3 regions of the Rhizobium sp. RU35A genome follow, and region 2 is predicted to be linked to each of the others. Evidence: predicted binding sites of a transcription regulator. Region 2 holds the regulator's gene; each other region holds the start of a gene.
What was found. The regulator LexA, encoded in region 2, represses DNA repair genes until DNA is damaged. The targets are predictions, from matches to a motif close to TGTTCNNNNTGTGTTCNG.
Positions count from the first base shown of each region.

Region 1: the regulator LexA is predicted to act here: its motif matches at 6,496-6,513, upstream of rmuC (DNA recombination protein RmuC).
Region 3: the regulator LexA is predicted to act here: its motif matches at 1,567-1,584, upstream of F3H95_RS25835 (DNA-processing protein DprA).

Region 1 covers NZ_FTMR01000012.1:104,564-112,004, forward strand. The annotation lists gene lnt (apolipoprotein N-acyltransferase) at 1-686, shown strand, start outside; gene F3H95_RS22470 (helix-turn-helix domain-containing protein) at 835-1,254, shown strand; gene metK (methionine adenosyltransferase) at 1,443-2,681, shown strand; gene trmB (tRNA (guanosine(46)-N7)-methyltransferase TrmB) at 2,695-3,393, shown strand; gene F3H95_RS22485 (DUF1150 family protein) at 3,434-3,691, opposite strand; gene F3H95_RS22490 (Hsp20 family protein) at 3,735-4,163, opposite strand; gene F3H95_RS22495 (ribokinase) at 4,312-5,211, opposite strand; gene rmuC (DNA recombination protein RmuC) at 5,269-6,468, opposite strand; gene def (peptide deformylase) at 6,586-7,107, shown strand.
Region 2 covers NZ_FTMR01000007.1:146,146-157,086, reverse strand. The annotation lists gene lpxD (UDP-3-O-(3-hydroxymyristoyl)glucosamine N-acyltransferase) at 1-312, shown strand, start outside; gene fabZ (3-hydroxyacyl-ACP dehydratase FabZ) at 305-772, shown strand; gene lpxA (acyl-ACP--UDP-N-acetylglucosamine O-acyltransferase) at 769-1,584, shown strand; gene lpxI (UDP-2,3-diacylglucosamine diphosphatase LpxI) at 1,589-2,476, shown strand; gene lpxB (lipid-A-disaccharide synthase) at 2,473-3,669, shown strand; gene F3H95_RS16765 (DUF4440 domain-containing protein) at 3,642-4,025, opposite strand; gene gltA (citrate synthase) at 4,175-5,464, opposite strand; gene F3H95_RS16755 (ComEC/Rec2 family competence protein) at 5,915-8,347, shown strand; gene lexA (transcriptional repressor LexA) at 8,328-9,047, opposite strand; gene F3H95_RS16745 (helix-turn-helix transcriptional regulator) at 9,400-9,996, opposite strand; gene F3H95_RS16740 (DNA-binding protein) at 10,057-10,272, shown strand; gene F3H95_RS16735 (helix-turn-helix domain-containing protein) at 10,274-10,941, shown strand, end outside.
Region 3 covers NZ_FTMR01000022.1:12,322-23,262, forward strand. The annotation lists gene F3H95_RS25830 (hypothetical protein) at 1-602, opposite strand, end outside; gene F3H95_RS25835 (DNA-processing protein DprA) at 565-1,476, opposite strand; gene F3H95_RS25840 (hypothetical protein) at 1,807-3,561, shown strand; gene F3H95_RS25845 (ABC transporter substrate-binding protein) at 4,060-4,908, shown strand; gene F3H95_RS25850 (amino acid ABC transporter permease) at 4,976-5,866, shown strand; gene F3H95_RS25855 (amino acid ABC transporter ATP-binding protein) at 5,863-6,639, shown strand; gene F3H95_RS25860 (M20/M25/M40 family metallo-hydrolase) at 6,671-7,162, shown strand; partial or broken gene F3H95_RS25865 (hypothetical protein) at 7,161-7,418, opposite strand; gene F3H95_RS25870 (helix-turn-helix domain-containing protein) at 7,664-7,975, shown strand; gene F3H95_RS25875 (HipA domain-containing protein) at 7,968-9,221, shown strand; gene F3H95_RS25880 (SH3 domain-containing protein) at 9,374-9,940, opposite strand; gene hxsA (His-Xaa-Ser repeat protein HxsA) at 10,016-10,633, opposite strand; gene hxsC (His-Xaa-Ser system radical SAM maturase HxsC) at 10,630-10,941, opposite strand, start outside.

The DNA of each region.
Region 1 (7,441 bases), on a different contig from region 2:
GCATCGCGGATGTGCTGGAGGATGGCCAGATCCTGATTGCCGGTGTGGTGCGCATGGAAGCGCGCGGGGCGGGTCAGGAGCCGCTTTACTACAATTCAATCTATGCGATCGACAGCCAGGGCCAGATCATTGCTGCAACCGACAAGGTGCATCTGACCCCGTTTGGGGAATATTTACCATTCGAACGCTTCTGGAACCGGCTGGGCATTTCCAACATCGTTGACATGCCGGGCGGTTTCACTGCCGGCACGCGCCCTGCGCTGATCACGCTGCCGTCGGGTGCGTCATTTTATCCGCTCATCTGCTATGAAGCGATCTTTCCCAATGAGTTGACGGCGGATGCGGGTCGCGCGGCGGCTCTCCTCAACATCACCAATGATGCCTGGTTCGGCAGGACGCCCGGGCCATACCAGCACTTCCTGCAGGCCCGTCTCCGGGCTGTCGAGACGGGCTTGACACTGATTCGCGGCGCAAACAGCGGGGTTTCGGCGGTCATCGACGGGCATGGCCAAATCAAAGAAGGCCTTGACTTCGATCAAAAAGGCGTGATCGACTCGACTTTGGGTGGTGACGTCGTCCCGTCGTGGGACATATACGCGCGTGAAACGCACTTCTGGTTGTTGATCATTACTATGTTCTTGATTGCAGGCGTTTCGCGCATGGGTTTAAAAATCCGCCTCAATTGACCGGAAAACCCTAAAATTGCATAGTGCAACCGCGTTCGTTGGAACCTGTGCTTTCATGCGGTGCCTGGGCAGCACGCAAGTATGCGGAAGTATATGGGTACACGTATTGCGAGTTATGGGGATTGAAGATCAACCTAGGACGTTTACGATGACTGAGAACAAGAAGAAGCCGAACCCGATCGATATTCATGTCGGGAGCCGTATCCGGCTTCGCCGCACCATGCTTGGCATGAGCCAGGAAAAACTGGGCGAAAGCCTTGGGATCACCTTCCAGCAGATCCAGAAGTATGAAAAGGGCACCAACCGCGTTGGCGCCAGCCGCCTGCAGAACATTTCCAGCATTCTCAACGTACCCGTCTCCTTCTTCTTCGAAGATGCGCCTGGCGAACAGTCCGCCGGCGGCCCGGGCCTCGCCGAAGCGTCCAGCTCGAACTACGTCGTCGATTTCCTGTCCTCGTCCGAAGGTCTGCAGCTCAACCGCGCCTTCGTGAAGATCACCGACCCCAAGGTTCGTCGCAAGCTGGTCGATCTCGTCAAGGCACTGGCCGCCGAAGCCGACGTCGACTGAGCCCGTTCGACAGGCATCCCCGAGAAAGCGGCCCCAGTGGCCGCTTTTTTTTGGCAAAAATGTCACCTTCGGGCGCGGCGTAAACCTTCCGTTGTCGTATAAAGATATATTTATGTGGTTCTGTCCTTGTTTTTGAGCGACGAACTCACTACCACAGACAGCGGTTTGTTCTTGAGGGGAATCCCAGCATGCGCGCCAACTACCTGTTTACCAGCGAATCCGTCGCCGAAGGTCATCCTGACAAGGTGTGCGATCGCATTTCCGATGAAATCGTCGATCTGGTTTACCGGGAGGCGGCGAAGACCGGCGTTGACCCGTGGACGGTTCGCATTGCCTGCGAGACGCTCGCCACGACCAATCGCGTGGTGATTGCCGGCGAAGTGCGCCTGCCGCCGAGCCTGATGAAGACCGACAAGAACGGCAACGAGGTGATCAACCCCGCGAAGTTCAAGACGGCAGCCCGTCGCGCCATCAAGGACATCGGCTACGAACAGGACGGCTTCCACTGGAAGACCGCCAAGATCGACGTGCTCCTGCATTCCCAGTCGGCCCACATCGCCCAGGGCGTGGACAATGCCGCTGACCAGCAGGGTAATGAGGGCGCCGGCGACCAGGGCATCATGTTCGGTTACGCCTGCAACGAGACGCCGGAACTGATGCCGGCGCCGATCTATTACTCGCACCGCATTCTTCAGCTGCTGTCTGCCGCCCGCAAGAAGGGCGAGGGCGATGTCGGCAAGCTCGGTCCTGATGCCAAGAGTCAGGTGACGGTGCGCTATGTCGACGGCAAGCCATCGGAAGTGGCCTCTATCGTTCTCTCGACCCAGCACCTGGACGAGAGCTGGGATTCGAAGAAGGTGCGTGAGGTCGTCGAGCCCTATATCCGCGAGGCACTGTCCGATCTGAAGATTGCCGACGACTGCGCCTGGTACATCAACCCGACCGGCAAATTCGTGATCGGCGGCCCGGATGGCGATGCCGGCCTCACCGGCCGCAAGATCATCGTGGACACCTATGGCGGGGCCGCGCCGCACGGCGGCGGTGCCTTCTCCGGCAAGGACACCACCAAGGTCGACCGCTCCGCCGCCTATGCCGCGCGCTATCTCGCCAAGAACGTCGTCGCCGCCGGCCTTGCCGACAAGTGCACGATCCAGATTTCCTATGCGATCGGTATTGCCCAGCCGCTGTCGATCTATGTTGACCTGCATGGCACTGGCAAGGTAACCGAAGACCAGGTCGAGGCCGCGATCCGCAAGGTGATGGACCTCTCTCCGAGCGGCATCCGTCGTCACCTCGATCTCAACAAGCCGATCTATGCCAAGACGTCTTCCTACGGTCATTTCGGCCGCAAGGCAGGCCGCGACGGGTCCTTCTCCTGGGAGAAGCTTGATCTCGTGAAGCCGCTGAAGGAAGCCCTGAAGAACTGAAGGACGAACCGAAATGGATACCGAGCGCCGGTCGCGAGCCACCGAGGCATTCTTTGGCCGGCGCAAGGGAAAACCGTTGAGGGACCGCCAGTCGGACCTGATGTCGGCCGTCCTTCCGTCCCTGCGCATCGATCCGGCCGGACCCCGGCCGGATGACCTTGCCACGCTATTTCCTGTCCCCGTTACCGCGATCCGGCTGGAAATCGGCTTCGGCGGCGGCGAACATCTGGTGCACCGCGCCGGTGAACAGCCGCAGACCGGCTTCATCGGCGTCGAACCCTTCGTCAATTCCATGGCGAAGCTGCTTGCCCGGGTCGAAGACCTCGCCCTCCAGAACATCCGCGTCTATGACGACGATGCCACCGTGCTGCTGGACTGGCTGCCGGAGGGCTCGATCGACCGTATCGACCTGCTCTATCCCGATCCGTGGCCGAAGAAGAAGCACTGGAAGCGGCGGTTCGTCTCGCAGGTCAATCTCGCCCGCTTCCATCGCGTGCTGAAGCCTGGCGGCCTGTTCTGCTTCGCCTCCGACATCGACACCTATGTGAACTGGACGCTGCAGCATTGCGCGGCCCATGGCGGCTTCCGCTGGACGGCCGAGGAGCCGGCGGACTGGCTGACGCCGTTCCCGACCTGGCCCGGCACGCGCTATGAGGCCAAGGCCCGGCGTGAAGGCCGTTCCTCTGCCTATCTGACATTTGTGAGGGATTGAGGCGGCAGGCGAAAAGCCCGATGCCGCAGGTGCGGGACCGTCAGTGGAGGCTGACGGTCTTGAGGTCGTCTTCGGCGGCCTTGAAGAAGGTGCTGGAGCGGTTGTCGGTCAACAGAATCGGCGTGCCATCGGCACCGAACAGGGCCCAGAGATCCAGTGCCGGATCGATCTGCGGCGCTTCGGGAAAGCAGCGGGTGACATCTTCGGAGCGCATCTTGCGGATGTAGCCGACCTCGCCGGAGCCGAGATGGGCAAGTTCCGATTGCGTCAGTCGCGCGGTGGCGTTCTTGAGGAGCATTCCAGCCTCCGTATGAGGGGTACGGGCATTTCTGCCAGGCCTCTTACTTTGAAACCGAAATGTTAATTTTTCGCACCATGCGTTCAGGCTCGGGACGAATGAGATCGACCGAGAGAAGCCCGTTGGAGAGTTTCGCCCCGGACACCTGCATGCCATCCGCCAGCACGAAAACCCGCTGGAACTGGCGCGCCGCAATGCCGCGGTAGAGATAGTCGCGCTCTCCCGTTTCCACCTGCCGGCCGCGGATCGTCAGCTGGTTTTCCTCGACGCTGACATCGAGATCGTCCTCGGAAAAACCGGCGACCGCGAGCGTGATGCGCAGCCTTTCCGGCTCGCCCGCGGCATCCGGCCGCATCCTCTCGATGTTGTAGGGCGGATAGCCGTCATTCGCCTTGGCCAGGCGCTCGAGGGTCTTTTCCATGGTGTCGAAACCCAGCAGCAGAGGGCTGGTGAAGGGGGTGATGCGGCTCATCGCGCAGTCCTTGATAGCAAGCGACTTTATGGGCTGGCGCACCCGTGTGGCATGCGCCGGATGACGAGCAATATGGTGTGCCGGAACGGCCAGTGCAAGTTTTCGCAAGCGACCGTTCCGCAGGTTTGTCCTGTCGGCGCCGCAGCGTTCAGAGCCGCGCCGCCACCTCGCCAGCTGTGGGAATGGCCGGCTGGGCGCCGGGCTTCAGGCAGGCGAGCGAGCCTGCCACCGCCGCCCGACGTAGCGCTGTGGCAAAATCCAGCCCCTGGTCGAGGCTTGCCGCGAGATAGCCGCAGAAGGTGTCGCCGGCGCCGACGGTATCGACCGGTTCGATGACAAGGCCCTTGGCCCTCAGTACCTCGCCGGCATGCAGCGCCACGACTCCGTCGCCGCCAAGCGTCACCACCAGCGTCTGGCCCGTCTTCGCATGCAACTGCTGCATTTCGGCAAGCCGCGCCGCATCGTCGAGATCATGCTTGCCGATCAGCAGCTCGAATTCGGTTTCGTTGGCGACCACGATGGAGGCAAGACCGGCCAGCCGGATGGCATCCGTCGTCAGCGGCGCGGTGTTGAACAGGGTGCGGATGCCGCGCGCCTTCGCCGCCTGCATGGCTGCTTCGACGGCCGCGGCCGGCACTTCCATCTGCAGCATCAGCGTATCGCCATCGGCCATGCCTGAGACGGCGGCCGTGCCGTCTTCCGGCAGGAAGATGCCGTTGGCGCCGGGCACGACGGCGATCATGTTCTCGCCATCGCCGCCGACCAGAATCAGCGCCGTGCCGGTGGGTTCGCCGACGCGGCGCACGGCGGACAGATCGGCGCCGGCGGCGTCCAGCAGGGCGAGTGCCGGTGTGGCGAAGCCGTCATTGCCGACGGCGGCCACCATGCGCACGGGGCTTCCGGCGCGCTGGGCCGCCAGCGCCTGGTTGGCGCCCTTGCCGCCGGCGGCGGTGGAGAAGCTGTCGCCTGCCACCGTTTCTCCCGGCTGCGGCAGGCGCGCCGTGGTGGCGATGAGGTCCATGTTGACAGAACCGAAGACAGTGATCATGAGGTGTGAAGCCCTGCGTGCTGGTGTTTCCTGTGCGGCGGACACTGCCCGAGCGGGTCAATCCTCGTCAACCACCCTCAGCTTCAGAAGTCCCGTCCGGCTTTCGACGGCACGCTCCACCGGGGGCTCGGACGGTGCGGACGGTTTTGCCACCGGCTGTTCCAGTTCGAGCGCGCCGATACGGGCGCCGCGGCGGGTCAGCTTGTCGGATGAGGTGAGGATCTGCTCCACATCGCGCGTCGCGGCCTGGAAATGCGCCTGCAGCTTGCGGGTGCGCTCGTCCAGCCGCAGCAGATCTTCCATCAGCAACGCCACTTCGCCCTGGATCAGATGCGCCTGTTCGCGCATGCGCTGATCCTTCAGCACAGCCTGGATGACCTGGATCGACAGCATCAGCAGCGAGGGGGAGACGATGACGATGCGGGCACGCTGCGCCTTCTGCACCACGCCCTCGAAATGCTCGTGGATCTCCGCGAAGATGGATTCGGATGGCACGAAGAGGAAGGCCGTCTCCTGCGTTTCGCCGGCGATCAGGTATTTTTCCGAAACGTCGCGGATATGGGTTTCGAGATCCCGGCGGAATTGCTGGCCGGCGGCCTTGCGCGCCTCCGGCTGGGTGGCCTCGCGAAAGGCATGCCAGGCTTCCAGCGGAAACTTGGCATCGATGACGAGCGGCGGCGCCCCGTTCGGCATGGGCACGAGGCAATCCGGCCGCAAGCCGTTGGAAAGTGTCGCCTGGAAACTGTAGGCTCCTTGTGGAAGGGCATCCGCTATGATCGCCTCCATGCGGCCCTGGCCGAAGGCGCCGCGCGTCTGCTTGTTGGAGAGGATCGCCTGCAGCCCGACGACGTCGCGGGCGAGCGTCTGGATATTGCTCTGGGCTGCGTCGATGACGGCAAGCCGCTCCTGCAGCCGGCGCAGGTTGTCGTGTGTGGTGCGCGTCTGTTCGGCAATCGTGGAGCCCAGCCGATGCGACATGCCGTCGAGGCGCTGGTTGATGGCGCGGTTGAGTTCCGCCTGCCGGCTGCCGAGCGCATCCGTCATCGCCGCGACGCGGCCCTGCATTTCCACCTGGGCCTGCATCAGTTCCGCCAGACGAAGGTCCAGCCCGGCCTTGTCTGCCTGTCCGCCGCGCCGCAAAAGCAGCGACAGCACAAGCCCGATGGCAAGGCCGCCAAGGAGAAACAGGCCGCCCGGGCCGGCAAGGAGGGCGAGGATCTGGTCGAAGAGGCGAAGGCTGTCGTTCTGCATCGTCAAACGGTAGCGGAGTTTGGGTGAGGACGAAAGATCAAAACGGGAACAAATGCGTTTTGCCACGCAAAACCCGCCTTTCGGCCAGTTTCCTCCTCGGAAAAGATGGAGTATGGGAGGCGCATGACGATCAAGCCTCTTATCATTCTTCCCGATCCCCTTCTGCGTCAGGTGTCCCAGCCGATCGAGCAGGTCAATGCCGACGTGCTGCAACTGGCCGACGACATGCTGGAAACCATGTATGACGCCCCGGGCATCGGCCTTGCCGGCATCCAGATCGGTGTGCCGCGTCGCATCCTGGTGGTGGATGTCTCGCGCGAGGGCGAGGAGAAGCAGCCGCTGGTGATCATCAACCCGGAGATCGTTGCGTCCTCCGACGAGCGTTCGGTCTACGAGGAAGGCTGCCTGTCGATTCCGGAATATTATGCCGAGGTGGAGCGCCCGGCGGCCGTCACCGTGCGCCACGTCGGCCGCGACGGCAAGGAGCACCTGCTGGAGGCCGACGGGCTTCTGGCCACCTGCCTGCAGCACGAGATCGACCATCTGAACGGCGTGCTGTTCATCGACCATATTTCCCGCCTGAAGCGCGAGATGGTGATCAAGCGCTTCACCAAGGCCGCCAAGTCAAAACCCAAGGCCATCTGACTGCTTGAAGCCCAGCCGCCGTCTTCCTATGATGAGATTGACATCAGGGAGGGTGGCCCTTGGGTGACCTGTTGATCAGAAATCTGGATGAAAAACTCGCACACCAGATCGCGGCACGGGCGAGCCGAGCTGGGCGCACCTCGTGCGAAGAGGCAGAAGACCTGCTGCGGAAAAGTCTGCAACTGACGGAGCCTGACGCCGACCCTCCTGCACAGACGGCCTTCGATGCGATCCGCTCGATCTTGTCGAGGAAGGCGCCCTCGATGAGGAATTTTCCAGAATCATGGATGAGGTGGAAGCGGAGCGAAAGCGGGAGTTCGGCAGGCCACCCGAA
Region 2 (10,941 bases):
AATCAGGTTCAGGTCGGCCACAATGTTAGGATCGGCCGGCATTGCGCTTTTGCCAGCGGTGTTGGTATAGCGGGCTCGACGCGTATCGGCGATGGCGTGCAGATCGGCGGTGCAACCGGCGTCAATGGCCATATCACCATCGGCAATGGCGCACAGATCGGTGCAGCGGCTGCCGTGATCGGATCTGTGCCGGCAGGCGCCCGTTTTGGTGGCCACCCGGCCCGGCCCATGCAGGATTACCTGCGCGATATGGCAGAGGTGCTTGCGCGGTCTGACGAACGGTCGAAGAAAAGAGGAAAAAGGAATGGCTGAGCAGGAAAAGGCAACGCTCGACTCCGTCGATATTCAGGAGATCATGAAGCTTCTGCCGCATCGGTATCCCTTCCTGCTGGTTGATCGCATCATCGAGATCAACGGCGACGAGAGTGCTATTGGTGTGAAGAATGTCAGCGCCAACGAGCCGCATTTCACCGGACATTTTCCAGAGCGGCCGATCATGCCGGGTGTGCTGCTCGTCGAGGGGATGGCGCAGACCGCAGGTGCGATCTGCGCACGAAAACAGGGTGAAACCGGCAATCTCGTCTACTTCATGACCATCGACAATGCGCGCTTCCGCCGTCCGGTCGTGCCGGGTGATCGTGTGGAATATCATGTCGCCAAGCTGAAGCAGCGCGGCAATATCTGGAAGTTCCACTGCGATGCCAAGGTGGATGGTGTTCTCGTCGCGGAGGCCGATATCGGCGCCATGATCCGCACGAAGGACGATGCATGAGCACGATTGCTGCCAGCGCCCGAATCCATCCGCATGCCGTCGTGGAAGACGGCGCCGTCATTGGCGAGAACGTTGTCATCGGGCCGTTCTGCCGGATCGGCCCGCGTGTCGTCCTGCATGATGATGTCGAGGTCGTTTCGAATGCGGTCGTCACGGGTTTGACCGAGGTCGGCAAGGGCTCGCGCATTTTTCCGATGGCAGTGATCGGGGGCGTATCCCAGAGCCTTCATGAGGCCGGCGAGGATTCGCGTCTGGTGATTGGCGCGCGCTGCACCATGCGCGAAGGCGTCACGATGAACACCGGAACGGTCGGCGGCGGCGGCATCACCAGCGTTGGTGATGACTGCCTCTTCCTCGCCAATTCGCATGTGGCGCATGATTGCCGCCTGGGCAATGGCATCATCCTGTCCAACAACGTCATGCTGGCCGGCCATGTGCAGGTGGCGGATCGCGCGATCCTCAGCGGTGGCTGCGCCGTGCATCAGTTCAGCCGCATCGGCCGTCAGGCCTTCATCGGCGGCCTGTCTGCCGTCAATTACGACGTCATTCCCTATGGCATGCTGAACGGCAATCCGGGTCTGCTGGGGGGACTGAATGTCGTCGGCATGACCCGTGCCGGGATCGACCGTGCCGTCATCCATCAGGTGCGCAAGGCCTACAAGGCGATCTTTGACGGCGAGGGCGCCATTCGCCCGAAGGCGGCTGCGATCCGCGACGAATTTCTTGACTGCCCGGAAGCGATTGAGGTCATCGACTTCATCCTGGCCGACAGCGACCGGGCGATTTCTTCGCCCTATCGCGGCAAGGCGTAAGGCCGTGGCGTCCGCTCCCGTTCGCGACCGGACGGGACGTCTGGCGATCATTGCTGGCCATGGCTTCCTGCCTCTGCATGTGGCGGAAGCCGCCCGTGCGGCAGGCGATGAGCCCTTTGTCATCTGCCTTGAGGATGAGGCGGATCGCGATTTTTCCGCCTTCGATCATGCTGTGGCCGGCGTGGGCGACCAGGTGCGTATCGAAAGGCTGTTGCGCGAGCGAGGGGTCAAGCGTGTCGTGATGTCCGGCGGGGTGCGGCGGCGTCCTGAACTGCGCCAGATTCGCCCGACGGTTTCGACCCTCCTCAAACTGCCGCAGGCGTTGAAGACCCTGCTTGCTGGCGGGGATGACGCGGTGCTTCGCATGGTCATCAGCCTGTTCGAAGGCATGGGTTGCCGGGTGGTCGGGGTCCATGAAATTCTGCCTGGCCTGCTGGCCGATACCGGCACGCTCGGCCGCCACACGCCGACCGACGAGGATCGTCGCGATATTGCGCGCGGTGCAGAGGCTGCAAGGCTTCTCGGCCAGCTCGATGTAGGACAGGGCGCCGTCAGCGTTGGCGGACGCATCGTTGCCCTGGAGGGCGTGGAAGGGACCGATGCCATGGTGTATCGCGTTGGCGAGCTGCGCGCCTCGGGTCGCGTGTCGCGACGCCGACGCGGCGCCCTCGTCAAGCTCTGCAAGCCGCAACAGGACATGCGGGCCGATTTGCCGACGATTGGCCCCTCCACCATCACCGCCATCGTATCGGCGGGTCTCGGGGGCATTGCCGTGGAAGCCGGCCGGGCTTTGATCGTGGAGCGCGAAACCATGTTGAAGGCCGCCGATGATGCTGGTGTTTTCGTCTGCGGCATCGACGCGGGATTGCCGTCGCTGGGCATCGGATCATGAGCGAACGGGTGCTGAAAATCGGTGTCATTGCCGGTGAAGTTTCCGGCGATCTGCTGGGCGGAGATCTCGTTGCGCATCTGAAGCATCGCTGGCCGGGTTCTATTGAACTCATCGGCGTCGGGGGGGACGCATTGGAAGCCGAGGGGTTGGATTCGCTGTTCGACTTTTCGGAGCTTTCCATCATGGGCCTGACCCAGGTGCTGAAGCGCCTGCCGCAGTTGATGCGGCGCATCCGTCAGACGGCAGATGCGATCATTGCGGCACGGCCCGATGTGCTGATCATCATCGACAGCCCGGATTTCACCCATCGTGTCGCCCGGCGCGTACGCAAGGCGCTGCCGGACCTGCCTGTCGTTGATTATGTGTGCCCGAGCGTCTGGGCCTGGAAGGAGCACCGGGCAACCGAGATGCTCGCCTATGTCGATCAGGTGCTGGCTGTTCTGCCGTTCGAACCGGAGGCTATGCAGCGACTCGGCGGCCCGAAGACGGACTTCATCGGTCACCGTCTGACGGCGGACCCAGATGTCCTCAGGGTCCGCGCAGCGCGTGCCGGGCGCGGACTTCCCGGGGACGAAGGTATCAAGACGATCATCATCCTGCCGGGATCGCGGTCCACAGAGATCAAAATCCTGATGCCGGCCCTTGAGGAAACGGTGCGACTGCTGTCCGAGCGCAATGATGGCCGCGTGCGGTTTCTGTTGCCCACCGTGCCGCGGCAGGAAGCGTTGGTGCGCAGCCTGACCGCCGACTGGATCGTCAGGCCCGAGATCACGGTGGGCGCCGAGAGCAAGTGGCGTGCCTTTGCAGACGGCGACATGGCGATCGCAGCTTCCGGCACGGTGACCCTGGAACTGGCGCTCTGCGGCGTGCCGACCGTCTCCATCTACAAGGTTGACTGGCTGATGAAGTTCATGCTGTCACGCATCAGGATCTGGTCCGCCTCGCTGCCGAACCTGATTGCCGACCAGCCGGTCCTGCCCGAACATATCAACGATCTCGTCCGGCCCGGCTATCTCGCGCGTTGGGCGGAATGCCTGTGTGCGGATACGCCACAGCGTCACGCCATGCTGCAGGGCTTCAATACTGTCTGGCAGCGGCTGGCAACGGCGGTTGCACCCGGCGAAGCCGGGGCAGGACTGGTCCTTGCGCTGCTTGACCGCCGTGCTCACGCGGATGGCACGACAGTTCCCTGATGAAAGATCATCTGCCAGCGGCCGTCTCTGAAGGCCCATATGGAACTGCGCAGCGTTTCGCGAATGCTGCCCGTCCATGATCCCGTGCGGCGGGCACGATAGGTGATGAGCACGACCTCGCCCGCCAGCTCCTTCACGACATAGTCCAACGTCTCGAGGCGTTCATCAGGGGCGGATGGTGTTTCCGCTGCAAGGGCCGCGACCGTCGTCTGCCGGTCGAAGATACGCCCGGAGCTTCCGAACTCGATGAAATCCTCCGCCAGAAGATGGGTCACCCGATCTTGTGCAGTGCGGATGGCGGGTTGGTGCAGGCACTGTTCCAGTGCAATGATTGTCTCGGCCGTTTGCCGGTTCATGGGCAGCTCTTCCCGTTGTGGCAGCGTCCCGTTCGTCCCAGTCAAGGGTCGTCGCGCGATCGCAACCGCATTCACTGTCGCAGAAGCAGGGTATAAAAAAAGCCCGCGATGATGGTCGCGGGCCGTGTTGTTACTGTCTGTGAGCCGGCTTAGCGCTTGGAGACCGGTACGTAGTCGCGCTGGGCAGCACCGGTGTAGAGCTGGCGCGGGCGGCCGATGCGCTGCTGCGGATCTTCGATCATTTCGGCCCACTGCGCGATCCAGCCGACGGTGCGGGCAAGCGCGAACAGCACGGTGAACATGGTGGTGGGGAAGCCCATCGCCTTCAGCGTGATGCCGGAATAGAAGTCGATATTCGGATAGAGCTTCTTTTCGATGAAGTAGTCGTCCGTCAGCGCAATCTTTTCCAGCTCCATGGCGACCTGCAGCAGCGGATCGTCCTTGTGGCCGAGTTCGCCCAGAACCTCATGCGTGGTCTTCTGCATGATCTTGGCGCGCGGATCATAGTTCTTGTAGACGCGGTGACCGAAGCCCATCAGGCGGAACGGGTCATTCTTGTCCTTGGCGCGGGCAATGTATTCCGGAATGCGGTCCGGCGTGCCGATTTCCATCAGCATGTTGAGTGCCGCTTCGTTGGCGCCGCCATGTGCCGGGCCCCAGAGGCAGGCAATGCCAGCCGCGATGCAGGCGAACGGGTTGGCGCCCGAGGAGCCGGCAAGGCGAACGGTCGAGGTGGAGGCGTTCTGCTCGTGATCTGCGTGCAGGATGAAGATGCGGTCCATGGCGCGCGCCAGAACCGGATTGACCTGATATTCCTCGCAGGGAACGGCAAAGCACATGCGCAGGAAGTTCGACGCATAGTCGAGGTCGTTCTTCGGGTAAACGAAGGGCTGGCCGATATGGTATTTGTAGGCCATGGCGGCGATCGTCGGCATCTTGGCGATCATGCGCAGCGAAGCGACCATGCGCTGGTGCGGATCGGTGATGTCGGTGGAATCGTGATAGAAGGCGGAGAGCGCGCCGACCGTGCCAACCATGACGGCCATCGGATGGGCATCGCGGCGGAAGCCGGTGAAGAAGCGGCTCATCTGCTCATGCACCATGGTGTGGTGCGTTACGCGGTAGTCGAAGTCCTTCTTCTGCGCAGCCGTCGGCAGTTCGCCGTAGAGCAGCAGGTAGCAGGTTTCCAGGAAGTCGCCATGCTCCGCCAGCTGTTCGATCGGATAGCCGCGATGCAGGAGGACGCCCTCGTCGCCGTCGATGAAGGTGATCTTGGATTCGCAGGCCGCGGTCGAGGTGAAACCGGGGTCATAGGTGAAGGCGCCGGTCTGCTTGTAGAGCGCGCCGATGTCGATCACGTCAGGCCCGATCGTGCCCTTCTTGACCGGAAGGTCAACCTTCTTCTCTCCCAATCCAAGATGTGCGCTTGTGTCCGTCATACTGATCCTCCGATGGGCGGAAAGGCGCTGAAAGCGCCAGATGAGTGAAGCCTCTGAAAGTAGCTATATGATCTAACGCGTGCTGCCAAGCACTTGCCGCGGGTAATTGTGCACCGCGAAATCCGTAACTTCACCCGGGTTTTCGGGTTCCCGCGAAGCGCTTTGGCGGGTTCTCTGCGTTTCAATCGATCCAATTGAGGCTGGCCCTGTTCTGCCGCAGAAAGCGGCAATTGACCGCCGCAGCTAAACAGGTTCAGGTTGTATTTCTGTTAAGGGCGGGCGCCATTCTGCGGAGGGTGCGTGAGGCAGGCGGAAACCCCGGCGAGCGAATCGAGACGAGAGGCGGAAGCCTTCCGCCAGCCTTCCTTTCTGCCTGTTCCGGCCCTTCTGGGGGAGGGAACGGCGCGTGCTCCGCTGACCTGGGACATCTCGGCGGACACCCCGTCAATATTGCGTGATCGGTCCGATCCGACACGGTGGTGGCAGACCATGCTGGCGGAGGAGCTTGCCCATGGACGCGGCTTTCTGCTTCTGCCCGTGTTTTTGGGGCTGGGGGTCATTCTCTGGTTTTCGGCCACTGCCGCGCCACCGGCCTGGCTGTCTGCCATGGGCCCGGTGCTGGTCGCGCTTGCAATCTGGACCGGACGGCGCGGGCAGGGGGCCGGGAGAACATGCCTGCTGGTCGCGGGGCTCGTCCTGTCGGGCTTCGGGCTTGCCCATCTGGAAAGTCTGCGGAATGCCACCGTTATTCTCGATCAAGCCGTCGTGACGCGGTTGGAGGGGGTGGTGGAGCGGCGTGAGGCTGTGGCGGGCGGCCGCTGGCGCTATACGGTGCATGTTCTCAGAACTTTCGAGCCGGTACTCTCCCGGCCCCCCGAGCGGGTGGCGCTCCTGTGGCGCGCGCCGCATGAACCCCTGGCATCGGGCACGCGGATCGAGGGGCGTGTGCGCCTGTCTCCCCCCTCCGGGCCCGCGCTTCCGGGCCTGCTGGATTTCGGCTTCACCGCCTATTTCGAAGGAACCGGTGCGGTCGGCTTCTTCTACGGGCGTCCGCTCATCCTGGGCGTGGCGGAACCGCCAGGCGGCTTTCTGGCCGGGTTGCACGGCGCACTCTTCGATCTGCGTGCCAGCATCGGCCAGCGCATCCGTGATGTGGTCGGGGGCGATGCCGGTGCCTTTGCAGCCGCGATTGTGACGGATGAGCGGCGGGCGATTTCGCCAGCCACCGTGGAGGCGCTGCGCCTTGCCGGCCTTGCCCATATCGTGGCGATCTCCGGGCTCAACATGGCGCTGGCGGCCGGCATTTCCTTCGTTGGTCTGCGGGGAGCCCTCAGCCTCATCCCTGGCTTTGCCGAGCGTGTGCCGATCAAGAAGATTGCCGCCCTGGGTGCGCTTCTACTGGTCACGGCCTATTACCTGATTTCCGGTTTCGGTGTCTCGGCCGAACGTGCCTACGTGATGATGGTCATCATGCTGGCCTCGGTTCTGTTCGACCGGCCCTCGATCAGCCTGCACAATGTGGCCCTCGCAGCCGTGCTGATTCTGGTCCTGACGCCATCCGCCGTGCTGGGCGCAAGCTTTCAGATGTCGTTTGCGGCAACTGTTGCCCTCGTGGCCGGCTATGAGGTCTGGATGCGCGGTGGAGCTTGGGAGGATCGCGGGCTGCTTGCGGGCGCGCACTCATTCCTCGGGCGACTCGTCCTGCCGTTGTTCGGCTTCGCGGCGGGCGTGCTGGCCACTTCGCTGATCGGCATGCTGTCGACGACAATCTTCTCGCTTGCTCATTTTCACCGGCTGGCCGCCTATGGTCTTGCGGGGAATCTGGCAGCCATGCCGCTGATTTCGATTGTCGTGATGCCGGCCGGATTGGTCGGCATGCTGCTGATGCCCCTGGGGCTTGATGTCCCTTTCCTGACACTGATGGGATGGGCGCTGCAGGGCGTGATCGCGATTGCCGAAACGGTCGCAGGCTGGGGAGGCGAGGTGGCGACGGGGCGACCGCCAGCTGGCTTCCTGCCGCTGGCCTCGGCCGGCTTCCTGCTGCTCACGCTGCTTCGGACGCGCCTGCGTCTGCTTGGTCTGCCGCTGATCCTGGCCGCTGTCGCCATGACGATCATTCCGGAGCGTGCGAGTTCGCCGGATCTGCTCGTCTCGGAGGATGGGATCCTCGTTGCCCTTCTGGACGGGCAGGCCGCGGCGACCAACCGGCGCCGACCTTCGGATTTTCTATACCGGCAATGGCAGGATGCGTTGCGCATCGAACAGACCAGCGCACCGCGCCTGTTGTCGCCGCCGCCTGACGCTGCGGCCAACCGAAAGGCAGCCCCTGGAATCCAGAGGGGTTCTGCACAGAATAAGAGAATCGAGCAAACAGAACGGGAGCCGGCGTCAACTGTCACGACGACGACCGACAGACAGTCTCAGCGAGCCGCTGCCAAAGTGCCGCTGAAGGCCGGCGAGGCGGAAACCATCCTGCAGACCCTGCGCAGAGACGCCGAAAAACAGCCGGGACGCTTTGTATGTCTTCCCTCGTCCGGCTGTCTTGCGATCACCTCGCAGGGGGCGACACTCATAACCGTTGAGGACAATCGTCTCACCGGAACCGCTTGCGACCGCGCAGATCTCGTCATTGCGCCACAGGCCCGCTTCGATGAGTGCCGTTCCGGCGCTCTCCTGCTGAGCGCCCAGACCTTGCGCCGCACCGGATCCCTGATCGTTCGTTTTCGCGACAGCCGACGAGTCGAAGACTGGCGCGCGGAAGCTGCCATCATGTCACATGAGCGCCCCTGGAGCGTTCATCGCAGCTATGACTGGCGACGCCGCAGCTTCGAGACAGATGTGCCGGAACCGGTGCGCCGGCTGGTCAGTGATAGCGGCGGATAAGGCCGACCAATCTGCCTTGTATCTTCACCCGGTCCGGTCCGAAGATCCGGGTCTCATAGGCCGGATTGGCCGCTTCCAGTGCGATCGAGGCCCCCTTGCGGCGGAACCGCTTCAGGGTTGCCTCCTCGTCATCCACCAGCGCCACCACGATATCGCCGGGCGTGGCTGTGCTGCCATTGCGGATGATGACCGTATCGCCGTCGAGAATGCCGGCCTCGATCATCGAATCGCCCTTCACTTCGAGTGCGTAATGCTCGCCGGTTCCCAGCATCTCTATCGGTACCGCAATCGAATGCGTATTGTTCTGGATGGCCGAGATGGGCACGCCGGCAGCAATGCGTCCCATGACAGGAACAGTTGCCGTTCCCGTATATTCTTCCGCAGGTGCCGCTGATGCGGCGGACTTGGCGGGCGGCGTCTTGCCGAGACTGCCTTCGATAACACTGGGTGAGAAGCCGCGACGGGGCTGGGCCGGCGGCACATAGGATTCCGGCAGCTTGATTACTTCCAGCGCGCGGGCACGGTTTGGCAGGCGGCGAATGAAACCGCGCTCCTCCAGGGCTGTGATCAACCGGTGGATGCCGGACTTCGACGCCAGATCAAGCGCATCCTTCATTTCGTCGAAGGAGGGCGGCACACCGGACTCCTTCATGCGTTCATGAATGAACAGAAGCAGTTCCTGTTGTTTGCGTGTCAGCATATGGCAACCCCGAGCCCGAAACAAATACAGAACAGACCCTATCTGTTCCTTATGTGTTCTGCAAGCCCCCAAAAGCCGGGTGTTTTTGGGGTGACCGGCTGATGGAGGCGCGATAATTAATCGGGAATGGCGCGCATAATTATTCTGGAATGAAAACGGGCCTGCGCGCTTGATTTATAAAGATTTTTCGTTGGAAAATGGGGGTGCGCAATGCGCCAATCGGTGGAAGCGTTTTGCGCCGTTCCGGCATAATGGTTAAGTAACTGAGTTGGCTTGCATTATTGGGGATAGCGTCCATGTTTTTGTCCGCAGATCGAAAAGATTGCGGATACCTTTGCGGATAGTGATCAATCTAATCCTTTTTGTGCGGGCTTTTCACCTCTTCCCAGAGGGTTGCCCAATACTGAACTTCCGGGTCGTATCCCTCGTTGAAACGCCCTGTTTGGAGTATCGCTCGCAACCGCTCAACAGCGGCTTCTCCATAGGGGGGAACCTTACCCTGATCTAGTTCGCGGTCATGATCTATGGATTCCTCGGCTTTGTTGACGATCTCTTGAATGATGCTTAGCCGCGCATCATCGTCATACATCCGCCTCAGCGAGAAAATTACGTCTATCTCGTCCTGAGATATGTACCATTTTGGTATGAACCCCGGATTTTCCGCAGAAGCTTGAGCAATGCTTCGGTTGATAGACATTTGATATTCTTCAAATGGGGTTTTGTATTCGCCAAAAATCAAGGCGGCAACAGTTACGTTTCCTATTCCTGCTATCTTCTTGATAATTTCACTATTGGGTTGTCTGCGTCCGCTCTCGTAGTTCGATAATGTTGCACGATCCACACCGACGAGGTTGGCGAACTCCGCTTGAGTTTTGTCACCACGAATTTCTCTAATCCGCTTCCCAATTGCCTTGGATGCTTCGTTATCGAAACTTTTTCGTGTTGACATGTGACACCTTTGAAACATATTGATGGAGTGCTTCGACAGCGAAACATCTAGGAGATTGCTATGATCAGTAACCGGGAAGATGTCAAACGACAGTTTGAATGTGCAGGCATCAGCATCAGGGAATGGGCAGAGCGGAGAGGCTACAATCCCCGCACAGTCTATGCGGTTTTGAACGGTTCTCTGGGTGGGAAGCGTGGTGTCAGTCACCGCATCGCTGTTGACTTGGGTCTGAAGGAAGAGAGTCCTTCGACCATTCCGGGCTTGAAGGCCGCTTAAGATGGAGTGGATCGACAGCCAAATCTTGGCGAGCTTGTATGGCGTCGATCAGCGAAACGCTCGTCGTGGCTGCCACAGGATAATGGTCGGGCGAAGCATGTCCTGGCATGGCCACCCCCTTGAAGTCCGAACCTTCCACGGTCGCGGCGGTCGATCCGGCATTCAATATCAGGTCAAGGTTTCCAGCCTTCCGCCGCATCTCCAGGAGCGTTTGAAGGCCTTTCAAATGACCGATGAGGCCGTTTCAAGGCTCCGTCTTGGCGATGATACGGCCCGCTTCGAACGGGCCTGGAAATACGAGATCATCGCCCCGGCATTGGCTCACCCGTTCCGCAGCCCGGAACGCAGGGCGGTAATCGATAAGCTCGACGGTGAATGGAAGCTCGATTGGACGGGATCGCGGCGCAAGCTGACAAAATCCACCCTCTACAGGTGGATCGAGATTTACGAGAACGAGGGCATTCACGCGCTTGCGCAGAAGGTCCGGCGCGACAAGGGGCAGAAACGGGTATTCATCAACCAGTATTGGTCGAACGCCGTTCCTTTTGACGATTTCGCCAAGGAAACCATTGCCGAGGATATCGTGCAGTTCATTCGCGGGCTGATCGTGAAGGGAACAACGCGCAAGATCATCCAGTTCATGGCGTCCGCCGAGTTGCGCCGCCTGAC
Region 3 (10,941 bases), on a different contig from region 2:
CCGATGATCGATGACTCGGGCCAGATTTCACCAATCATCTCCTTGCAGACTTTAAAGCTACATCCAGTAGTCAGCACGTCATCGAGAAGTACGACTTGCTTCCTCGGATTGCCGATTAGACGAGCATCGATTGCCAACGATGCTCTCAACGCGTCACGGTCACGTCGATCTGTCTTTGTATGCCGGGCTTCTCGTTCAATCGCTGTGTAGAGGACTTCCCGCACATCAGCGCCGTTTCCCATCGCCAGTGCGACGCGATGCATTCGGTCATCATACTCCGGCGAGTCCCGACGTTTCGATGGTGGAATTGGCACAAATATAGTGTTTTGCCAGCTGGTAGCATTGACGTTTTGGGCAATTGCGGCCCCGACAATGGCAATAGCACGCTGCTTCCATTGCCATTGCCCGGTATTTCGAAGAGACGGGCTCTTCTTCAGGTTGCTGATAATCTGATTTGTATAACTATGGGCGAACCCTGCCCGCGGCGTATAGGTGCCGAAATATGCGCAGGTATCGCTATCACCAAGATAGAAGTGATCGGGGCGCTCGATATCGCCAACGACCCTAAGACGAGCTGACCAGCTCGCGTCTGATGTCGTCATATTCGCGTACTCTTATAGCGCCCTCGGCCTCAAAACGCTTCGGCCATGTGAGATCCGATCGCTCAAAGCAACTGTTCAAAATGAACAGTTTTCGTTTTTGCTTAATGGCCTCTCTCGCCTGCACTAGCGTTCCCGATGTTTCGCCAGCCTCGACAATAATGGTCGCCTCGGTAAGAGCTGACATCGTCTTATTCCGTTCGGGAAAGAAGAAACGATTAACTCGAAAATTTTGCGCCTCGTATCGTTCAAGTGGAACCTGGCTGATCAACAGATGATCTCGTGCGATACGCTCCTGCAGGCTCGCATTCGATTTTGGGTAGACGTGATTCAACGGTGTACCGATAACCGCAATCGTCTCACCTTCCGCTGCGATTGCAGCGTTGTGAGCTTCGGTATCAATCCCTTCAGCAAGGCCCGATACAATTGTAAACTTATCTTGCACGAGCCTCTTCACGAGCTGTCGAACGCGGCTCAATCCGTCGGCAGTAGGTTTTCTGGTGCCAACAACTGCCACGGATCGTGTGGCAATCAGCTCCCACCGGCCTTGAAAATAAAGGAGCTCTACTGGGTGAGTGGCCTGCCGCAATCTCTCGGGATATTCGAGTTCTCCCCTGACTCGCACATCAAACCGCGTGCCATCAGGACCGCGGAGCTTGTCGATCACCCGGCTCGCAACCAACCTTGCTTGTTCGGGCGGAATGAAATCAGAGGGTCGCGCTTCAGGAGATTCTGCGAACTTTTCAGCGAGGGACTTGAAGCTTGCGTTTTGTTCACTCCACAGGGCCTCGTATGCGCCGAGTTCCAGCGCAGCATCGATGGGGTCGAATAATGGGCCCACCTCGTTCTTGACGTTCCAAAGAGTCGCTTGCTTCATTTCGCCTGTTCCAATCTTTTTTATTCAATGCCATCGCAAAGATGCGTCAAGCTTAATTAGGCCGCTCCACGGTTTCTTAACACCTTATAATAGAACAAACAGTGAACAGCAATATCGAACTCCAACTGGCGCATCGATGAATCACCAATTTTCCAACACCCCAGGGTATATTGCGAAAATTGCCAAGGGTGGCGAGTGGCTCAGTTCTCGTATCCTCGACTTAGCATAGATCACCTCGCCATTGGGAATGAGCTCGGCGAACCCTGTTGTTTTACCAACTCACATCATCCACACCAAACGCAAGTGGAAACAAACTGAGAAGGAGGGGCGATGACAACGGAACTGAAGAAACAATTGCAAGACTTCGAGAGCCAGTTGGACGCGGCGCTCGATGCCCTGCCAAGCCTGCGTTGGGCAAGCACAAGCGCCCTTCGAATCGCATCAGAGCTATATGAAATTGGGGCGATCAAGAACGGTATCGACAGCGTCGGCTATATTGATCGCGGCTATTCGATTCTCGCGAGCCATCTGGTCGCGGGCGTCAATGGTTATCGGGCGGACGTCGCCTGTGAGATCGACCTTCAGCAAATGATAAACGACCTCGCGTTCGCTTCGCACTACTACATGATCCGGGAATATCTCTATTACTCGTACAATGTACCGGGCTCAATGAGTTGGTCGTTTGCGGACGGTCGCGTCGAGATTCGCTTCGGGGACAAATCAATCCCGCGGCAGTTTTTCACCGTTCACAATGATCAACTGCTTGGGTCGCAATACCATTTCCGTGACTTCAATCACTCGGAAGAAATTGAACGGCTGCTTAGGGATGAGCCGGAGGGGGTAATCACCCCTAATCTCGAAGCGGCCGACCCGCTCATGCGGCAGGAGGCGGATCTGAAGCTCGCAGCATATTTTTCGTTGATCCCGTCCGACAGCCAGATCGACCTGGGCGGCTATACTTACCAACAGTTCTTCAACGTCTACCGGATGCTGCTTACTAAAGCACTCTATCATCGCTATCTGGCGCGCGCGCAGGATGCTGTCGGCGCCATTTACATGCCGGAGCAAGATCTGCTCGCTGGGATTCAAGAGGAACTTGGCATCGCGCCCGACACTACACAGCGCATCCTGCAAGATCTCGTGTACGACCGCAACGCGACCGCCGGGAAGGTCGACGCGAGCTATTTCTCTCTAATGCGCGAGGGTGAAACTGGTGGCAGAATCGTTATGCGGCCGCACCATTTCGCGATCGCTGAGGGATTGGTCAATATGCTGCGCGTCATCGCGCAGCGACGTCCGAACACCTTTTTGGAACAGGTGAGCAATGAGATTGGGAGCGCTTTTGTGCGACGCGTAAAGGCGGCGTGGGAAGCTGAAGGTTTTATTTGCCACAGCGAGGTGTCGCTGCGCGAATTTGATGCCACCTTGCCCGACATTGACCTGCTGGTGATTTCGGTCGAGCCTACTCTGGGCTATGTGATTTTCGTTTGCGAGTTGAAATGCCCGGTACCGCCACGCTGGGCAAAGGATCAGCTCAAGGTGCTGAACAAGGACAGCGTGTCCAAAGCCTTCCGGCAGGTCGAGGTGCTTCGACGCTTCATTCGGACAGAGGACGGGCTTCGCCTTCTTTCCCGCATGCTGCCAAAGGAAGGTCATCCGAATTTCGAGGGCTTCGTCGTCACGCTCGATCATCTGGTCATTACCTCCGACAATGCTGGCATGTTCTTCGGTGCCGAGAGCACCAAAGTGATCAACTTCCGCACGCTCGAACGGCTGCTCCGCCGCTCAGACGGCGACATGGCACTAATTCAGCATGTTCTAGAGACCTACAACGGACACGCCGACGAAGCACTAATCACCACGATGGCTGAGTTTCAGGTGGGCTCGCTTGCCGTCGCCTATGAGGGCGTCACCGCTAGTGCGTTGCTCGAATTCCCGCAAGGGTACTGGCGAAGCTCGGCCGAGCGGCAGGAGATGATCGACGCCTTCGTCGCCGATGGCCTTCACCCGTTCGACGTCTTTGAGCACCGCCCACCAGATATAGTCGTGGTCGACCACACAAAAAAGTCCGGGGTACAGACCTAGCTATCATAAGCGTGAGCGCCCTGGCGTCCGGTGGGATCAATAGCGGCCTTGTGCCGTCTGCCTCTTGCTGCCTAAGCACCGGCGAGAGATTGCTAAGGGTCGTTCAAGCGCGATTGCGCTTAATAAGACTGATTTTCCAACCCATTAGAGAATTAAGACTTATTGCCGGTGGTTCGATTCCGTTCAAGAGCATATGATCGCTTGGAGCATTCCGTATGGTGGCCTGATAGGACGCTACTGAAGGAACCAATTTGCATACCAAAGTTGCACAGCTGGAAGCTAGAAGAAGGACTCGCGCTTTGGCAATCAACGACGATTTTGGGCTGATACGTCTATTCCCGTCGCGCTGGCGCGCACCGAGTTAGCATTTCTCAGTATCTCGGTGAACCGCAGTATACGTCATAATCAATTGTTATAAACTCATGCGCCAGACGTGCTGGCTCATGTTCTGCCTCCGGGGTATCGCTTGCAGTACCAAGAGAGGATCCCAAACCATGCATGATCTCACACGCTGCGTTCATCATCGCATATGCCGCTGAGGGTTTCGATGCGGCGAAGGTTGCCAAGGATGAGGCGCTGGCAGCCCGACTGCCAAAGGATATCAAGGCGAAGGGTACGCTTACGATTGGATCGGACACGACCTATCCTCCGGCGGAATTCCTTGCGGGACCGGACGGCCAGACGCCTGAGGGCATCGATGTCGACCTGGCCAAGGCAATGGCGCAGAAATGGGGCTTGAAGCTCGAATTCCTGACCGCCCAGTTTGCCAGCATTCTGCCAGCGATCGGCCCACGTTATGATCTCGGCGTTTCCGCATTTACAATTACAAACGAGCGCTACAAGGCGGTCGACTTCGTCAGTTATTTCAATGCTGGAAAGCAGTGGGCAGTGCAGGCCGGCAACCCCGCCCATTTCAACCCCGAAGATCCCTGCGGCACGACCGTTGGAGCACAGACAGGTTCGACGGGCGAAAAGGCTGTGGTTGCGATGAGCAATGCCTGCGCCGCTGCCAAGAAGGCCCCCATCGAAATCGTATCGATGCCAAAGCAGACGGATCTAATCACGCGTTTGATCAACGGCGCCGTTCACGCCGTGTATGCGGGCTCGACCAATATTGGTTACGCAGTCAAGCAGACCAACGGCCAACTGGAAACGATCGGCAAGATTACCAATCCGTCGCCAAACGGCATCGCGGTTTCCAAGGGGCAGACCGAGTGGGCGAAGCTTGTCGCCGATACGATCAATGGACTGATTGCCGACGGCACCTACGGGCAGATCATGGCGAAGTGGGGCATCCAGTCTGCCGCGCTCGAAAAGGCAGAGGTCAATCCAAAGGTAGAGGAATAGAGCGGTGAACTCAGCCGGACCGCCGCGGGGCAGGTCCGGTTCCCACTCATTTCGACCAGGAGGCTCCATGCACCAGGTGCACGAAGATCAACAGATTGAACTCAACCAACCCATTCCGGTGAAGCATTACGGTCGATGGCTGCTGACAGCATTCCTGCTCGCTTCAGCCGTAATCGTGGCGAGCAGCCTTGCAACCAATCCGAATTTTCACTGGGATGTGGTTGATGAGTATCTCTTCGACGCTCAGATTCTACGCGGTGTCGGCTGGACGCTGGCGCTTACGCTGGTGGCAATGATCTTCTCGATCCTGATCGCTGCTGCCCTCGTCATCATGCGGGATTCTGGAAACCCGGTGCTGTCGACATTGAGCTGGCTCTGGGTCTGGTTTTTCCGGGGTACGCCCGTTTATACCCAGCTTGTGTTCTGGGGGCTACTGTCGGTGCTCTATCCAAGGATTTCACTTGAACTGCCAGGGCTTGGCGCCATCCTTGATCTACGAACAAAGGATGTGTTCACGCCGGCCATCGCAGCCATTGCTGGGCTTGCCTTCAACGAATCTGCCTATCTCGCGGAAATCTTCCGGGCTGGCTTCAAAGCCGTCGATGGCGGGCAGACTGAAGCCGCACAGGCACTCGGTATGCGTCGCATGAAGATCCTTTGCCGCATCATCATTCCGCAAGCGATGCGTATGATCATTCCGCCCACCGGCAACGAAACCATCGGCATGCTGAAAACGACGTCGCTCGTGCTGGCCGTTCCGTTTGCCTACGATCTTACCTTCGCAGCCAACACCATTTCAAACAGGCTGTATCTGCCGATCCCGCTGCTGGTCGTCGCTGGCCTCTGGTATCTCTCGATCACGTCCCTTCTGATGTGGGGGCAATCCTACCTGGAGCGCTATTTCGGCCGTGGCATCGATCGAAATCAAATCAGTATTGCCCCGAAGGAGAGCGCATGAGCACGGTTAGTTCCGATGTATGCGTCGATATTCGAAGCGTCCACAAATTCTATGGTGACTTCCAGGTGCTCTTCGACGTCAACCTTGAGATCGCAAAAGGCGAGGTTTGCGTCGTACTCGGTCCTTCCGGTTCAGGAAAGTCCACGCTTCTGCGCTGCATCAATCATCTCGAAACGATTGCCGCTGGGCGGATCTACGTCAACGGCGACCTGATCGGCTACAGCGAGAGAAACGGAAAGCTCTACTGCTTGGCCGAGGAGGCAATCGCCGCCCAACGTCGCAACATCGGCATGGTCTTTCAGAGGTTCAACCTTTTTGGCCATATGACGGCGATCCAGAATGTGATGGCTGGACCGGTGCTTGTGAAGGGGCATTCGCGAAGATGCGCTGAACTGCTGGCGATGTCCCTGCTGGAGCGCGTCGGGCTTGCCGACCGGGCGCGCCAGTATCCCTCGCAATTGTCCGGTGGGCAGCAGCAGCGGGTTGCTATTGCCCGCGCCATGGCGATGCAGCCGGATGTGCTGTTGTTCGACGAACCGACCTCAGCGCTTGATCCCGAACTTGTCGGCGAAGTGCTTGAAACGATGAAGGATCTGGCGCGAACGGGCATGACGATGATTGTCGTAACCCACGAGGTCGGGTTTGCCCGCGAGGTGGCCGATCGTGTCGTATTCATGGATCAGGGGCGCATCGTCGAAAAAGGTGCACCGGAAAGCGTTCTCGACAACCCGCGCAATCCTCGCACCCAAGCCTTCCTTTCGAAGGTTCTCTGATCTTATCCATTCACTTCTGGAAGACGGTATGATGTCCCTGGTATACGAACCCTCCGCAGCTTTCAGCGTCGCGGAAACTGAAGCTGTTTCCTTCGTCAGCGATCTCATCAGGATTCGCTCGGTCAATACCGGCGACCCGGCCACCATAGGGGATGGCGAAGCGATTGCCGCTGCCTATGTCCGCGAGCGCCTGACGCAAGTCGGACTCGCCTCCGATTACGTCGAGCCGGTGTCCGGTCGCGGCAACGTCATTTGCCGGATCAAGGGATCGAACCCCAACGCACCGGCCCTCATATTGCATGCTCATCTGGATGTGGTTCCGGCTGATGAAGCGGAATGGTCCGTGCCTCCCTTCTCTGGCGAGATCCGCGACGGAATGCTCTACGGACGTGGAGCCGTCGATATGAAGAACATGGCTGGCATGATGCTTGCTGTCGCCCGTGACTTGGCGCGAGAGCAGTTCATTCCGGAACGCGATATCGTTTTCATGTGGTTTTCCGACGAGGAAAACGGCAGCGTTTAATCGCGTCCAGTCCCGGACGGAGCGCCTTCTTCAAATCGCCTGTCATCTGGTTTTCGATCCCGCATGCCTCGCCAATAGCCGTCCAATCCATACGGCCATTAACGATCGGTGGTGGCCGGCGGTGAATGACAAGACCAACGAGATAGGGCCGAATGCTTTCCAGAACTCGCTGTGAGGCGATTGGCGCGATGCGTACCTCGCAGAAATCCGAGATTTTTCGTTGAAAGTGATGAGTTGAAAGATCCTGTTTTGTCATGCTCTTATTCCGTTCTCTCGGCACCAGTGCCGAGCGCGGGCGGGTAGGAGCGGACATTTAAAGAAGCGTGTATTGCGGGTGTGCTTCCAGTTTCGGTGCCTACCAGTAAAGGAGACAAAAGTGATCTGTAAGAAGATCTTTTTGTCTCCTATGATCCCTATTAGCGGCATTTAGTTTGACATGGGTAGATACGATGAGATACGTAAACATATCATAATGGGAAAGATGAAGCGTTAAGGTATCGTATGAAGTCGGATTCTGAGGCTCTTCAGGAGATAGGGCGGCTGCTCAAGACGTCGCGCAAGACTTTGGGCCTCACTCAGGAGCAGGTTGCAGATATGGCGGGTCTGTCGCGTCCGCGTTACCGCGAGATTGAGGCTGGAGCCAGCGCTGCTCGTACGACCACACTGATCAACATCGGTCGTGCGCTTGGTCTGGAACTGATGCTCATCCCGCAGGCCATCGTCCCGGCGGTTGAAGCTTTGCTGCGGCCAGGTGGCACCGAAGATGACCTTCCTGCTTTCGTCGCCAGTCCCGATGGTGATGGCAATGTCTGATCCGCCTCTTGATCCAAGATCTATAACCTCACTGGACGTGTTGCTGAATGACCTGAAGGTCGGCATGATCGTGAGGACGCCGGGAGACTTCAACGCGTTCAGCTTTGAGGAGAGCTATCGACAGACGGGTGGTTTCCCAGTGCTCAGTCTGTCTTTTCGCGCGGCACATGGAGGTTTGCGGAAGGACCCGAAGCCTGTCGCTAAGGCTTTACCACCGTTCTTTGCGAACCTTCTTCCAGAGGATAAACTGCGCGAGGCGATGGAGAAGCACCATTCAGGTAGCGTGCGTGCAGGGAATGATTTCGACCTGCTTGCAGCTCTTGGATCGGATCTGCCAGGGGCTGTCCGAATTGTGCCGAGCGAAGGCAGCGTTGTTCGTAATAAGGGTTTGACACCCCCCAGACCGAAGGCTCGGTTTTCGCTCGCCGGCGTGCAGATGAAACTTTCCGTCATCAAAAACACAGGCAAGGGCGGCGGTCTGACGATCCCCTTAGGCGACGAGCAGGGTTCATATATCGCCAAGTTTCCATCGACATCATTTCCCGGGGTCTCGGAAAACGAATTCGCAAATCTCGCATTGGCCGAAGCGATTGGTATGGACGTGCCGGAACGCGAGCTCGTGGAACAATCGCAGTTCGAGGGTATCCCGGAGGAGTTTGAGACATTGTCCGATGGCAAAGTGCTCCTCGTCAAACGTTTCGATCGCGTTGCCGGTGGTGAGCGCGTCCATATCGAAGATTTCGCGCAGGTATTCGGCGTCTATCCGTCGCGAAAATATGAGGGGGCCGCATATCATGATATCGCTGCGGCTCTTGGGGTCGCCGTTTCTTCAGCGGCAGCCCTCGAGTTCGTCCGACGACTGGCTTTGGCTGCGCTGACAGGAAATGGCGACATGCACCTCAAGAATTGGTCGCTGATTTATCATGGGAAGGGCGACAAGCCGGCACTCGCCCCAGTCTATGATGTGCTCTCGACTGTGCCTTACATTCCCTCGGACGCCATGGCACTTTCGCTGGCCGGTGAAAGGCCGTTCAAGGCAATGAACGCCCAGCGATGGAAAGTCTTCGCTCATCGTGCGCGACTGCCGGAAGCTGCTGTGCTGAAGGCTGTTACGGAGACGGTGGAGCGCGTCAACCAGTCTTGGTGGTCTCTGCCTGAACGAGCTGTTCTACCCGATAGAGTGTTGGAACGGGTTGATGCCCACATCAAGCTGATGTCGCCGATCCTCGGCACGTGCGCTGATTAGCAATTGGTGTTTTTGCGTAACGCGTTAGCCGTTTCGTGGCCCACCAATACCGATCGGGTTGCTGGTTCGAATACCGTCAAGACCTCAGAAATTCAGCCTATTAAAAGCCAGCCACAGTTCCTTTACGTTGGGCGAGCGCGATGCTGCATCATTCAATTCCGAGTAAGGAATCGAGGATTGACCCAGCCTGATCGATTGGAATTCCCCACACGTATGTGCATCCAGCCTTCTTCAGTGCCCAAGATCGTTACAGCAGTGCCCGTCGCCAATGTCTCAACGAGAATATACTGCGGTCCAGGGCCTTCTCGCATGTTGAGGTTAGTGGTGGTTTTGGCAATTTGTAGGTTTCCGGGCGTCGATGACGTAGCCTCGCTACTCAGGGCCGGGTCTACCGTGTTCGGAACTGTGCCGCTGTTCTTCTTATTTCCATTCGGAGTTGGTGCAGTCAGCGCAATTTGAGCGGCCACGTCAAAAGCGCTTCTGATATCCTTATCGATGCTGCGAAACTCGCGGTTCGGAGAGTGGATCTGCTCCGTCCCAGTTTTCTCAGATCTTGAGTTATAGACCGTCTGCGGAGAACTCGTCTGGCTCGCTTGGGACTTAGCAGAGTGGTCCACGGGTTCGATAGACTTTGGCTTCGCCGAAATGTTGAGGAACGCCACGCCTACCACCGCGGTTATAGCTGCAATGATCCATAAGTTGCGGGTGGCGGTCGACATCGCCTTTTAGCCCGTAAACGCTTCGACTTCCCAATAATTGGGCATCGGAGGAACCTCAAATCTCAAAGGGAAGAATCAATTTGCTGCGATCCCAAAGGCATTCAACACCTCTGGTGTAATTGTTCCGGTCACCTTCAGCTTGTAGTCATTCTGCATCGCCATCAACGCGGTTTTGCAAGCCTGACCGACTTGGCCGTCGATAAGGCCGGTATAATAGCCATATGCAGTGAGCGCGGTTTGGACCTGCATCGTAATGCGCTTGAACTTGTCAGTGTTACCGGGAAGGGTTTTGAGCGGAGTGGGTTCGGCTGCAACAGTTGGCGCACTGATAAGGGGGGCAGGGTTGGAGGGCACGGCCGGCGCGACCGGTACCGAAGGGATTGTCGGGTAGATGGATCTGGCCGGCGGCGTGTACGAAGGGGAGGGTGGGGTGTAAGTCGGCGCGCGCGGAGGACTAAAGCTATACCCGCCACCACTGCTCGATCGATGGCTGGAATGGGAGCTGTGCGATCTATGAGAGCTGTGGGAGCGATGACCGGCGAGCGTGAAAATATGATTTAGTCGCAGGCGCTCCAGAACTGAAGGAATGGGGTTCTTTTTGATCTCTATATCCGCAATCGGCATCGCGCTGGATTTCGACGGGAAGAAGCCCGCCGCCAGGAACGACGGGATCAAGAATATTCGAGATTTCATATTGGCCCCAACCCACTAAACCCCTCCTTGTGATCATACCATTGAAAAAAACCACCACAAGTTTCGCGAAACGTGCAGCTGCGACAGAAATCAAGATATTTTCGTTTCCAGTCGGAAATCGTCGATGGCGCGTACCGGCGATAGTTCTCAGGGACCGAACAAAGCGGAAAATTATAGAGCCACGCATTTAAGCCGCGGGCCGTGACAATGTCGATTGCGCGGGCGGTGGCAGCAAAGTCGCAAGATGTGTCCTTGAACGATATTGGCCAGTTCATCCTGCCGTAGCCTATCCGCTCGAGCTGCATGAT